2 regions of the Catenibacterium sp. AM22-6LB genome follow, and region 1 is predicted to be linked to the other one. Evidence: a T-box and tRNA genes for the amino acid it is inferred to sense, from the RefSeq annotation. Region 1 holds a T-box; the other holds one or more tRNA genes.
The links. The T-box of region 1 lies ahead of leuS (leucine--tRNA ligase). A T-box ahead of a tRNA ligase gene usually reads a tRNA of that ligase, here a tRNA-Leu.

Region 1 (5,522 bases):
TGACAACGATTGATTTCTTTTGCGGTATTGTCATGAATAGTCTGTAAGCCTAATTCTATATAGACATCCGTTTTTCTATCTAATTCTTCTAAATAAGCACATATTTCTTCAGTGAGGCAGTCTGCACGTGTCGCAATCGCAATACCAACAACATCCTTCATACCAATAAATGGTTCATAGATCTTCTTTAACTGATCTAAAGAAGCATAGGTATTTGTATATGCCTGGAAGTAGGGAATAAAGACAGCTTCAGGCCACTTTCTTTTCATTACTTCAGCACCTGCTTTAAACTGTTCTAAAAGAGAATCACTATCTAGAATAAAGTCGCCAGAACCTTTCTCAGAACAGAATATACAGCCTCCAAAGCCTTTTGTCCCATCTCTATTAGGACAAGTAAAATGGGCATCTAAAGAGACTTTTGCGACTTTTTTATGATATCTCGTTTTTAAAAAATAGTTGTATGTATGATAACGCTTGTTATCTAAAGAATATGTAAAAGGATTCATTTTATATCACCTGGCTCATTATAACATAAAATGGAGGGAAAAATATGCTAGAACTTAAAGACTTAACTGTGAGTTATGATATTTGTATATTGGATCATGTGAATTATATATTTCCAGATACTGGTTTAGTAGGAATCAAAGGACCTTCAGGATGTGGAAAGTATACACTTCTATATTGTTTATGTGGATTACTGCAATATAATGGCACAATTACTTTTAATCATGAAGTAATAGATAAAAAATTTAGTAAGATGATAGGCTTTATTAAACAGAATAATGATCTTATTCCTTCTTATACAGTAGAAGAGAATATCATGGCTGGATGTTATTTTGGACAGATTGATTTTGATAAGAAAAAGATGGATAAGATTATTAGACGCTTAAAAATAGAAAAGCTTATGAAAAGATATCCTGATGAACTTTCTATTGGACAGATGAAACGTGTATCTATTGCCCGTGCCTTGTTAAAGGATGCACCTGTACTTTTATGTGATGAACCTACAGGTGCCCTTCATTATAAACAGGCAAAAGAGGTTATGACACTCTTAAAGGAAGTATCTGAAGATCGTTTAGTCATTGTTGTTTCTCATGATACATCCCTATTAGATGAATATGTCGATGTACTCATAGAGATGAAGAACCAGACATTACATACAATTAAAGACAATCATATAAATAAAGAAGTTCTTATTCCTCGACATAAGAGACACTTCTCTATGCGTTATAGTTTTAAAGAAGTATTGGGAGAAAGAAAGAGACTCGCATTACTCTCACTTTTTCAGATATTAGTCATTGTAACATCTCTAGTGATTATAAGTGGTTTAAATGGTCTTTCTACCTCTATAGAAAAATCTTACACGGAAGCACCACTTAAAGATATTGTAACTATATCCAGTCATGATGGAGAACCATTGTCTTTAAAAGAAAAAGGAACAAAACATTTTGATATAGAAAGTGGGTATATCAAAGGAGTTAATGCCTTGTTGATTCGTCTACCTGCTAAGAAAAATCATATCAAGCTGCTTTCAGGTCGTTTTCCTCATCATACAAATGAAGTCATTATTACTCATAATTTATCTCATAAACTCAAATCACAGTTCACATGTCATCTATTAGAAGATGAAACATATAAAGTAGTGGGAGTAATAGAAGATAATTTCTATCAGGATCAATTGGTTTGTTTCCATCATGATATAGATAAGACATATCCAGATTTATTAAGAGATGACAAAATAGATGTAGTCACAAAGGCTCCCGAAACACTTATTAAACGTTATGAAAAGAACTATGAAGTAGATAATGATGTATATATGAAGAAGATGAGTTATGGAACACTTATTTCTATTGGTCGTATGATTGCGTTAGTTTATATGATGATCAGCTTATTTGTGGCAATAGAACTTACAAAAACAGTCTTCTCTTCTTTATATTTAGAAAGAAGCCGTTCTCTTGCTTTGAAAATTTCTATGGGTGCATCTTATAAACAATTACAGCGTGAATCAAAGATAGAAATACTTATTATAGGCACATTTATTTACTTTATCAGCATAGTGATGTTTATTGTTATTCTTACTATTCTCCCGCTCACATCCTTTAAGAGTTATTTCCATTTTACCTGTCTTGCATCTCCTTATTATTTCTATATTATTTTCTATTTTCTCTATCTTCTTATACTCATACTTTCTGCATCTGCACCGTTTATTCGTATTAAGAAAGAAAGTATAGTCTCATTACTCAGGGAGGAATAATATGATTCAACTTAAATCAATCAACAAGCGTTATCTACATGAACATGTCTTAGAAAACATTACTTGTACTCTTCCTGATACAGGATTTGTATCACTTGTTGGGCCAAGTGGATGTGGAAAAAGTACTTTACTTCATATTATTGCTGGACTTGATCATGATTACTCAGGAGAAGTGATATATGAGAAGAATAAGAAAGTTTCTATCATTTTTCAGGATTTTCATCTTATACCTTGGCTTTCTATTAATAATAATATACGTCTCTATGACTACTTTCATAAATCATCCTACATACTGGATGAAACATTGACTAAACAATTTAAGAATACTTCAGTTAATGATCTTTCCTTAGGACAAAGACAACGTACAGCGATAGAGCGTGCACTTTATTATGATCCAGATATTATTCTTTGTGATGAACCAACAGCTTCACTTGATCCAGATAATGCAGAGAGAGTATTAAAGATATTGAAGCAGCGTTCACATTCTTCTCTTATATTATTTGTATCCCATGATGAAGCATCAGTAAAACAATATAGTGATCGTATTATAGAGATGAAGGATGGATGTATTATAAAGGATACACTTATTAAAAAGACAGAAAGTTATCCTCGAGAGAACCATACCAATAATAAGCCACGACATTTTCCTATACTTAAATTAACTATCCAATCATTCTTAAGTAGTCGTAAAAGATTTTTTCAGATGTCATTTTCTCTATCTATCGCATTATTATGTTTGATGATGACATTTACCTTTACATTCTCTTTTCGTAATACTATTTATCAATATCTTTCTTCGTTGATTCCACAAAAGTCTATTACTTATAAATTACGTAATGATGATCCTTTATCTTTAACTCATTTCAATGAAGCATCCTATCATTATTTAAATCTTGATGATTATGATCTCATGGGAATCTCTCATAATAGTCAACGTTATCAAAAGAATGACGTATTATTTATATCAGATGACTCGTCCTATACCACTCATTATATATATGGTAGAGCTCCACAAAATAATGATGAAATCGCGGTACCTCTTTCTACTGCAAGAAAGCTTGCACAAAAGAATAAGGTCAATACATTACTTAATACAACTTGGACAATCTATTATAAGCATCAATTAAAGATAAAGGGAAAAGAAGTAAAGATAGTTGGTATTTCTCCACAAACCTATAATTATGATGCTTTCTATATGTATGAATATGCAAATTATCATTGGATAGAGTCCATCTTTAATCAAACACCGACTGCAAGATATGGTATGTTGAAATATAAGGAAGATAAATCCATTATAGATTCTTTAAAAAAGAATTATCCTGAATATGAGTTTAAAGCAATGGGGGAATCAACTCAAAAAACTTTTAATCAGAATATGAATAGAATCCAGATGGTTCTAGTGGTATTCTCTATTCTCACAATACTTTCTTCTATATTTATGATTATGGAAATCATGATTCTTCATGCGATGCATTTAAAGAAGGATCATGCCATCATGAAGGCCTATGGTGAAAAGAAGAAACATATTTTCAAGATGTCTTTCTATCAATGTTTGATTCTTCATTCTTATAGCTATGTGACAGCATCTCTCATATTACTTGGTATTATGAAGATAATGAATCAAATCATCCCACAGATTACAGACTTTCCTATGCATCTTACATTCCAACCTCTTATTATGTTGATATTGTGGATTGGTTCTTTCTTATTAGTTTGTTTCTCTACGCTATTTAGTATTCTTTATATTATCAAGCTCAATCCATCCCGCATCCTTAAAATGAGATGATACTTCTTGCAAATAATGGGAAATTATGATAAGGTGTGTAAGTATATAAAAGTCAAGGAACTAGAGTAGTAGATGGTCATGCTTTTTAAGAGAACTTATGGCTGGTGTGAATAAGTAAAGTCATCCATTGAACTCGCTAGGGAGATGGGTCTGTGATAAGCAGATCACGTATTGCTGCGTTAAAGCATTAAGCGCATGAATCAGTCTTCATGAACTAAGGTGGTACCGCGAGTTCTCGTCCTTAGACATGAGGACTTTTTTTATTTTAAAAGTGGAGGAGACAAAATTATGGCTTATGATCATAAGATAGCAGAAAAGAAATGGCAGAAATACTGGGAAGAGAATAAGACATTCGAAACAGATGTTTATGATTTCTCAAAGCCTAAATACTATGCCTTAGACATGTTCCCTTATCCATCAGGACAAGGTCTTCATGTTGGACATCCAGAAGGATATACAGCAACTGACATCATGTCAAGAATGAAGAGAATGCAGGGATATAACGTATTACACCCAATGGGATTTGACTCATTTGGTTTACCTGCTGAACAGTATGCAATCAAGACAGGTAACCACCCTGAAGGATTTACATTAAAGAATATTCAGACTTTCACTAAACAGTTAAAGATGTTAGGTTTCTCATTTGACTGGGATAAGCAGGTATCTACTTGTGATCCTAGCTTCTATAAATGGACTCAGTGGATTTTCAAACAGCTATATGAAGATGGTTTAGCTAGATATGTAGATATTCCTGTTAACTGGTGTGAAGAATTAGGTACAGTACTTGCGAACGATGAAATCATCGATGGTAAGAGTGAACGTGGTGGATTCCCTGTTATTCGTAAGAATATGAAACAGTGGGTTATTGATATTCCTAAATATGCTGAAAGATTACTTGCAGGCTTAGAAGAAGTTGATTGGCCAGAATCTACTAAAGAAATTCAGAGAAACTGGATTGGTAAATCAATCGGTGCTCATGTTGATTTTAAGGTAGATGGTTATGATGATAAATTCACAGTATTCACAACACGTTGTGATACATTATTTGGAGCTACTTATTGTGTATTAGCACCAGAACATGAATTAGTAGAAAAGATTACGACTCCTGATAAGAAGGATGAAGTAAAAGCTTACTTAGATGTATGTGCAACTAAGTCAGAACTTGAAAGAACTGAATTAAATAAAGAAAAGACAGGTGTCTTCATTGGTGCTTATGCAATCAACCCAGTAAATGGTAAGAAGATTCCAATCTGGATTTCTGACTATGTATTAGCTGGTTATGGAACAGGTGCTATTATGGCTGTTCCTGCACATGATGATCGTGACTATGCTTTCGCAAAGAAGTTTGGTATCGATATTATTCCAGTATTAGAAGGTGGAGATGTTACTAAGGAAGCATGGACACAGGATGGTGTACATATCAACTCTGACTTCTTAAATGGTTTAGATAAGCAGGAAGCAATCGATAAGATGTTAGACTGG
Region 2 (5,522 bases), on a different contig from region 1:
AGCGAGTTTTTTTTGACTCAAGTATAGGAGGAAAATGTAAATGTGTGGTTTTCTAACAATGGGTTCTACAGAAGTAGAGATTGATGTATTTGATGAAGCTTTAGGAAAGATTGAAGGTAGAGGTCCTGATATGATTGAGACTTCTAGATTATTTGATAAGACTTTTGGTTTCAATAGATTAGCTATTATGGATTTAAGTGAAAATGGTATGCAGCCATTTTCTGATGATCATACTATTGTGGTATGTAATGGAGAAATCTATAACTACCCAGAATTAAAGAAGAATATTATGGATGAATATACTTTCAAGTCTTCTAGTGACTGTGAAGTATTAATTCCTTTATATAGAAAATATGGTTTAGATACACTTGTAAGATATTTAGATGGTGAATATGCATTCTGTTTATATGATGCAGACGTTGATAAGATGATGGCTGCCAGAGATCCAATTGGTATTCGTCCAATGTTTTATGGATATACTGAAAAAGGCACTATCGCATTTGGTTCTGAAGCCAAAGCTTTAATGCCTGTCTGTAAAGAAATTATGCCTTTCCCACCAGGACATTATTATGATGGTGAAAAGTTTGTATGCTTCAATGATGTGGCTGATGTGAAATTAATGCATAATGATGATGTAGAAACAATTGCCTTGAACCTACGTGTTAAATTAATTGAAGCCGTTAAGAAGAGATTACAGAGTGATGCCCCTGTTGGTTATTTATTATCTGGTGGTTTAGATTCATCATTAGTATGTGCGATTGGTCAGCGTATTACTGATACACCTATTAAGACATTTGCGATTGGTATGGAAACAGATCCTATTGATTTAAAGTATGCGAAAGAAGTCGCTGAATTCTTAGGTACTGATCATACAGAAGTTATTATGACTAAAGAAGATGTATTAGGTTCTTTAAGAGAAGTCATTCGTACATTAGAAACTTGGGATATTACGACTATTCGTGCAAGTATTGGTATGTATCTTCTATGTAAATATATTCATGAACATACTGATTTAAAGGTTATTCTAACAGGTGAAGTCAGTGATGAATTATTTGGTTATAAATATACAGACTTTGCACCTAGTCCAGAAGAATTCCAGAAAGAATCTCAAAAACGTATGCGTGAATTATATATGTATGATGTATTAAGAGCAGATAGATGTATTAGTGCAAATGCCTTAGAAGGACGTGTTCCTTTCGCAGATCTTGATTTTGTAGATTATACTATGCGTATTGATCCTAAGAAGAAAATGAACACTTACAACAAAGGTAAATATCTATTAAGACACGCTTTTGAAGGTTTAAATTATCTTCCTCAAGATATCTTATTTAGAGAAAAAGCCGCATTCTCTGATGCAGTAGGACATTCTATGGTAGATTACTTAAAAGAATATGCTGATTCATTATATACAGATGAAGATGTAGTAAACGCTAAAGAGAAGTATCCTTACTGTACACCATTTACTAAAGAATCATTATTATATCGTGATATCTTTGAATCTTATTACCCAGGAAAAGCTAAATGGATCAAAGACTTCTGGATGCCTAACAAAACATGGGAAAACTGTGATGTCAATGACCCAAGTGCTAGAGTACTTAAAAACTATGGAGATTCTGGAAAATAATATTATAATAAGAGTGAGGTGATGATTATGTTAGGTACATTATTATCTATGGTGTTCTTTCTTGCATTTCTTCCATTTATTGTTATGTTTTATATATTTAAATGGAGTTTAAAGGTCATTATCTATCTCATTCTTATTTTCCTTGCATTAGGATTCTTGGGAATCATTATATAGAGGCTATGAGTTATTCATAGTCTTTTTTAATGCACAAAAAAAACGTGGTTACCCACGTTAACAACTATTGGTGCTCGGAATGGGACTTGAACCCACACGGCATAAACCACCAGTACCTGAAACTGGCGTGTCTACCATTCCACCATCCGAGCATTCAACAGTTTTGATTTTATTCTCGTTTTATTTGTTTGTCAAATATTATTCATCATGGCATTCACAGCTATCATGACTGCATCCACAAGTAGGTTCTGACTCAGGAACAAGTGTACCATCTAAATAAGCTTTTACTGCAGTATCACAATCACCTGTCACTCCACCTACGACATTAATATTAGACCCACTTAAAGCCATAATAGCACCTCTACCAATACCACCACAGATCAATACATCTACATTCATATTAGATAATAAGATTGCTAGAGCACCATGGCCTAATCCTTCTGTACCAACAACCTGTGATTCTTTGATTTCATTGTTTTCTACATCATATAATTTAAATTGTGATGTTTTTCCAAAGTGTGGAAAAACTGATTCATTTTCATAAGTTACCGCAATTCTCATAATATGTTCTCCTTTTACCTTTAATACAGGATACCCTGTTTTCTTTATACATTCATTGCCTTCAATTCTTAAAGGATAGCCTTCCATAATACTGCGTGCTATCTTTTTTCTTGCTCTGGCATATATTTCAGTGACTGTAGTACGTGATATATTCATCTTATCAGCACATTTGGCGTGTGTATAGGACTTATAGTCTATAAGACGGATGACCTCAAATTCATCTAATTCAAGCTCTATATAGCCTTTTTGAGGGATACCATCAGGTACAAACATATTGTATTCAGGAAATCCTGTAATTGTCCTTGATCTCTTTGGTCTAGCCATACGCTCCTCCAGTTACTGACATATGTCGGTAATATTATAGCACAAAGAATTATAAAAAAAAGCAGTTTTCACTGCTTTAGAGTAATCTTATTGCGCCTTGTTCTCTTGCATGAATAATATAACAAGAACCCTTACCAAATATAGAATCCATATAAGCTGCATAATCATTAATGACACTTGTTTTCACAAAGGCAAGCATAGTACCTGAGAATCCACCACCATTCACTTTTACAACACCATCTTCACCTAAAAAGTTTTCGCTTAATACAATAGCTGTACCAATATTTTGATGACGTGTACTTTCCTGTTGATAAATATTCTGTAATGCTTTAAAGGTAGAATCTCCAGATTCTCTTACTAATCTTAAGAAAGTATCAAAATCTCCCTTTTCAAGTGCTTCTGACTGCTTTAAGACACGATCTTCTTCTTTAAAGAAATGAAGTGCTCTTAAAGCAGGACGATCCCCTACTCTTGCTCTTACCATACGGTAGTTCTTCATGAATTCATCATAAGAAACATCTCTTAAGACATCTTTCTTAAAGAAGTTAGCCACCTTGATCATTTCATTAGGAACAGCATAATAATCCATAGTAGTATCTGATCTATACACATTAGAATTCACACAACATAGAGTATAATCAAAATTTGAGAAATCAGTATTCAGCTTATAAATATCAGGTGAATTAGAATCCTTAAAATCCACTTTAATAAATCCACCCACACAGCAGACACATTCATTCATCATACCACTTGGCTTACAATAAAATGTATTTGTCGCAAAACGCCCAATCTGGATAAGATATTTGTTTTCAATTTTTCCTTCATTGTATAAATAGTTAATAATGGTACCAATCATAATATTAAAATTAGCACTAGAACCTAAACCTACATTTCTAGGAATATTACATTGAATAAAAGCATTAAAACCACCGATATGATAATTCTTCTGGTTTAAACCAAATAATACACCATTGATCAATGATTCCATTGTGCCTTTCTTGGCTTCATTATATTTTATATTTTCTGTATCTATTTCATTAATATTTAGTGCATCATAAATAACCTTCACATAACGATCCTGTTTCCCTACTATACCAATAGAATCTAATTGAATAGCGGATGCAAGAACACGTCCATGCTGGTGGTCGGTATGATTCCCACCTATTTCACATTTACCAGGAACACTAAATATCATAATATCCTGATCTCCATAATAATCCATAAACGATTGTATAGCTTCTTTATATCTTAATACCTGCTCATCTATATTTTCTGAGTAAATTCCTCTTAATAGAGGAGTCATTTCACCACTAGAAAGTCTTTTGGATACTTCAGACGCTTTCATAGTGTAACCCCCTTTCTTGTAAACGGTTGCATTTCTATTTTATCATGTATTTGTTTGATTACAATGTTTCATGGTATATTTTAGATCAAAATTACATAAATACTTTGTTCATTTCTTTATTCTATTTTGTGCATAATGTGCATAAGTGTGAATAATTCATTTTCTTTAGTATATATCATATCTTTTTAAAATGCATGTAAATTGTAATACTATAACACCTAATTTTAGGTGTTAAATAACTATACTTGTTCACGAAGACTATAAGCACTTTGTAGTGACTTTGTCATTGTGTGAAAACGGATACAAATAAAAGAATAGTGAATTAATCACTATCCTCTTCTAATGCAGCACCATTTGTTTCAATGATATGCTTCATCCAGTCATATGATTTCTTCTTAGTACGTTTTAAAGTACCATGTCCTTTATCATCCATACATGGATAAATTCACAGGTGCCCACATAAAAAAAGTAGGTTTCCCTACTTTTCTTCCAACATTTCTAAAACCTTAATAACATCCCAATAGAACGATTCTTTACCGACATATGTATCAAAGTGATGTCTTCTTAATTGTCTCATGACATTATTTTGTACACCAGTGAAATAAAGCTGTACCTTATGCGCACGACATAGTTCTACAACATCCATTAATTCATGAATACCTGAATCATCAATAGATGGTACACCTCTTACTGAGAGAATAAGATGATCACATCCATCTACTAGTTCTCTTACTTTAGATAATAACTGATCCTGGTTTCCAAAGAATAGTGGTCCAGCTAAATAAACTACCTGAGTTGTAGAATGGTTATAATTGATTTCTTTGTCTAATCTATGTGGTTCAATGGCACTTGTTTCTACATGTAATGAAGAGTTATTGATTACAAACAAGAACATTGAAACACAGATACCTAATACAATTGCGACTGTTAAGTCAAAGACAACTGTTGCAAGCATAGTAACTAAGAACTGTGTCATACTTGTTTTAATACGGTTTCTAAAGATTGATTTAATTTCATCCCATTCATTCATACGCCATGCAGTCATGATAAGTACTCCAGCTAAAGCTGATAAAGGAATCTGTGACATGAATGGACCTAATACAAACATAGAGATAAGTAACGCAATCGCATGGAAGATACTAACAAGTCTTGTCTGTCCTCCTGCTTTAATCGCAACACTTGTACGTGCAATTGCAGCAGTTGCTGGTACACCACCAAAGAATGGAATAACCATATTACCTACACCTTGCGCAAATAATTCCATATCTGCATCTAACTTTTCATTTTTCATCTTACCAGCACTTGCACCACATAGTAATGATTCAATCATTCCAAGCATCGCAATACTAAAGGCTGGAATAATGAGATGTGTAATAGTAGTAAGATTGAGACTTAAGATAGATAGTCTTGCATCTGGAAATAATGTAGTAGGAATCTTACCTACAACTGTGACATCAAAGTGACCTACTAAATTCACAATTAATGCGATGATGA

Region 2: it has a tRNA-Leu gene. The T-box ahead of leuS (leucine--tRNA ligase) is inferred to sense a tRNA for this amino acid. The anticodon was not compared.

What each region holds. Positions count from the first base shown of each region.
Region 1 is NZ_QTUM01000005.1:25,993-31,514, forward strand. It holds gene DW269_RS02360 (TIGR01212 family radical SAM protein) at 1-506, opposite strand, end outside; gene DW269_RS02365 (ATP-binding cassette domain-containing protein) at 551-2,254, shown strand; gene DW269_RS02370 (ATP-binding cassette domain-containing protein) at 2,256-4,040, shown strand; T-box leader at 4,087-4,286, shown strand; gene leuS (leucine--tRNA ligase) at 4,329-5,522, shown strand, end outside.
Region 2 is NZ_QTUM01000051.1:1,833-7,354, reverse strand. It holds gene asnB (asparagine synthase B) at 41-1,624, shown strand; gene DW269_RS12645 (hypothetical protein) at 1,652-1,798, shown strand; tRNA gene DW269_RS09865 (tRNA-Leu) at 1,867-1,950, opposite strand; gene DW269_RS09860 (DUF134 domain-containing protein) at 1,997-2,683, opposite strand; gene DW269_RS09855 (galactokinase family protein) at 2,760-4,028, opposite strand; gene DW269_RS09845 (SulP family inorganic anion transporter) at 4,507-5,522, opposite strand, start outside.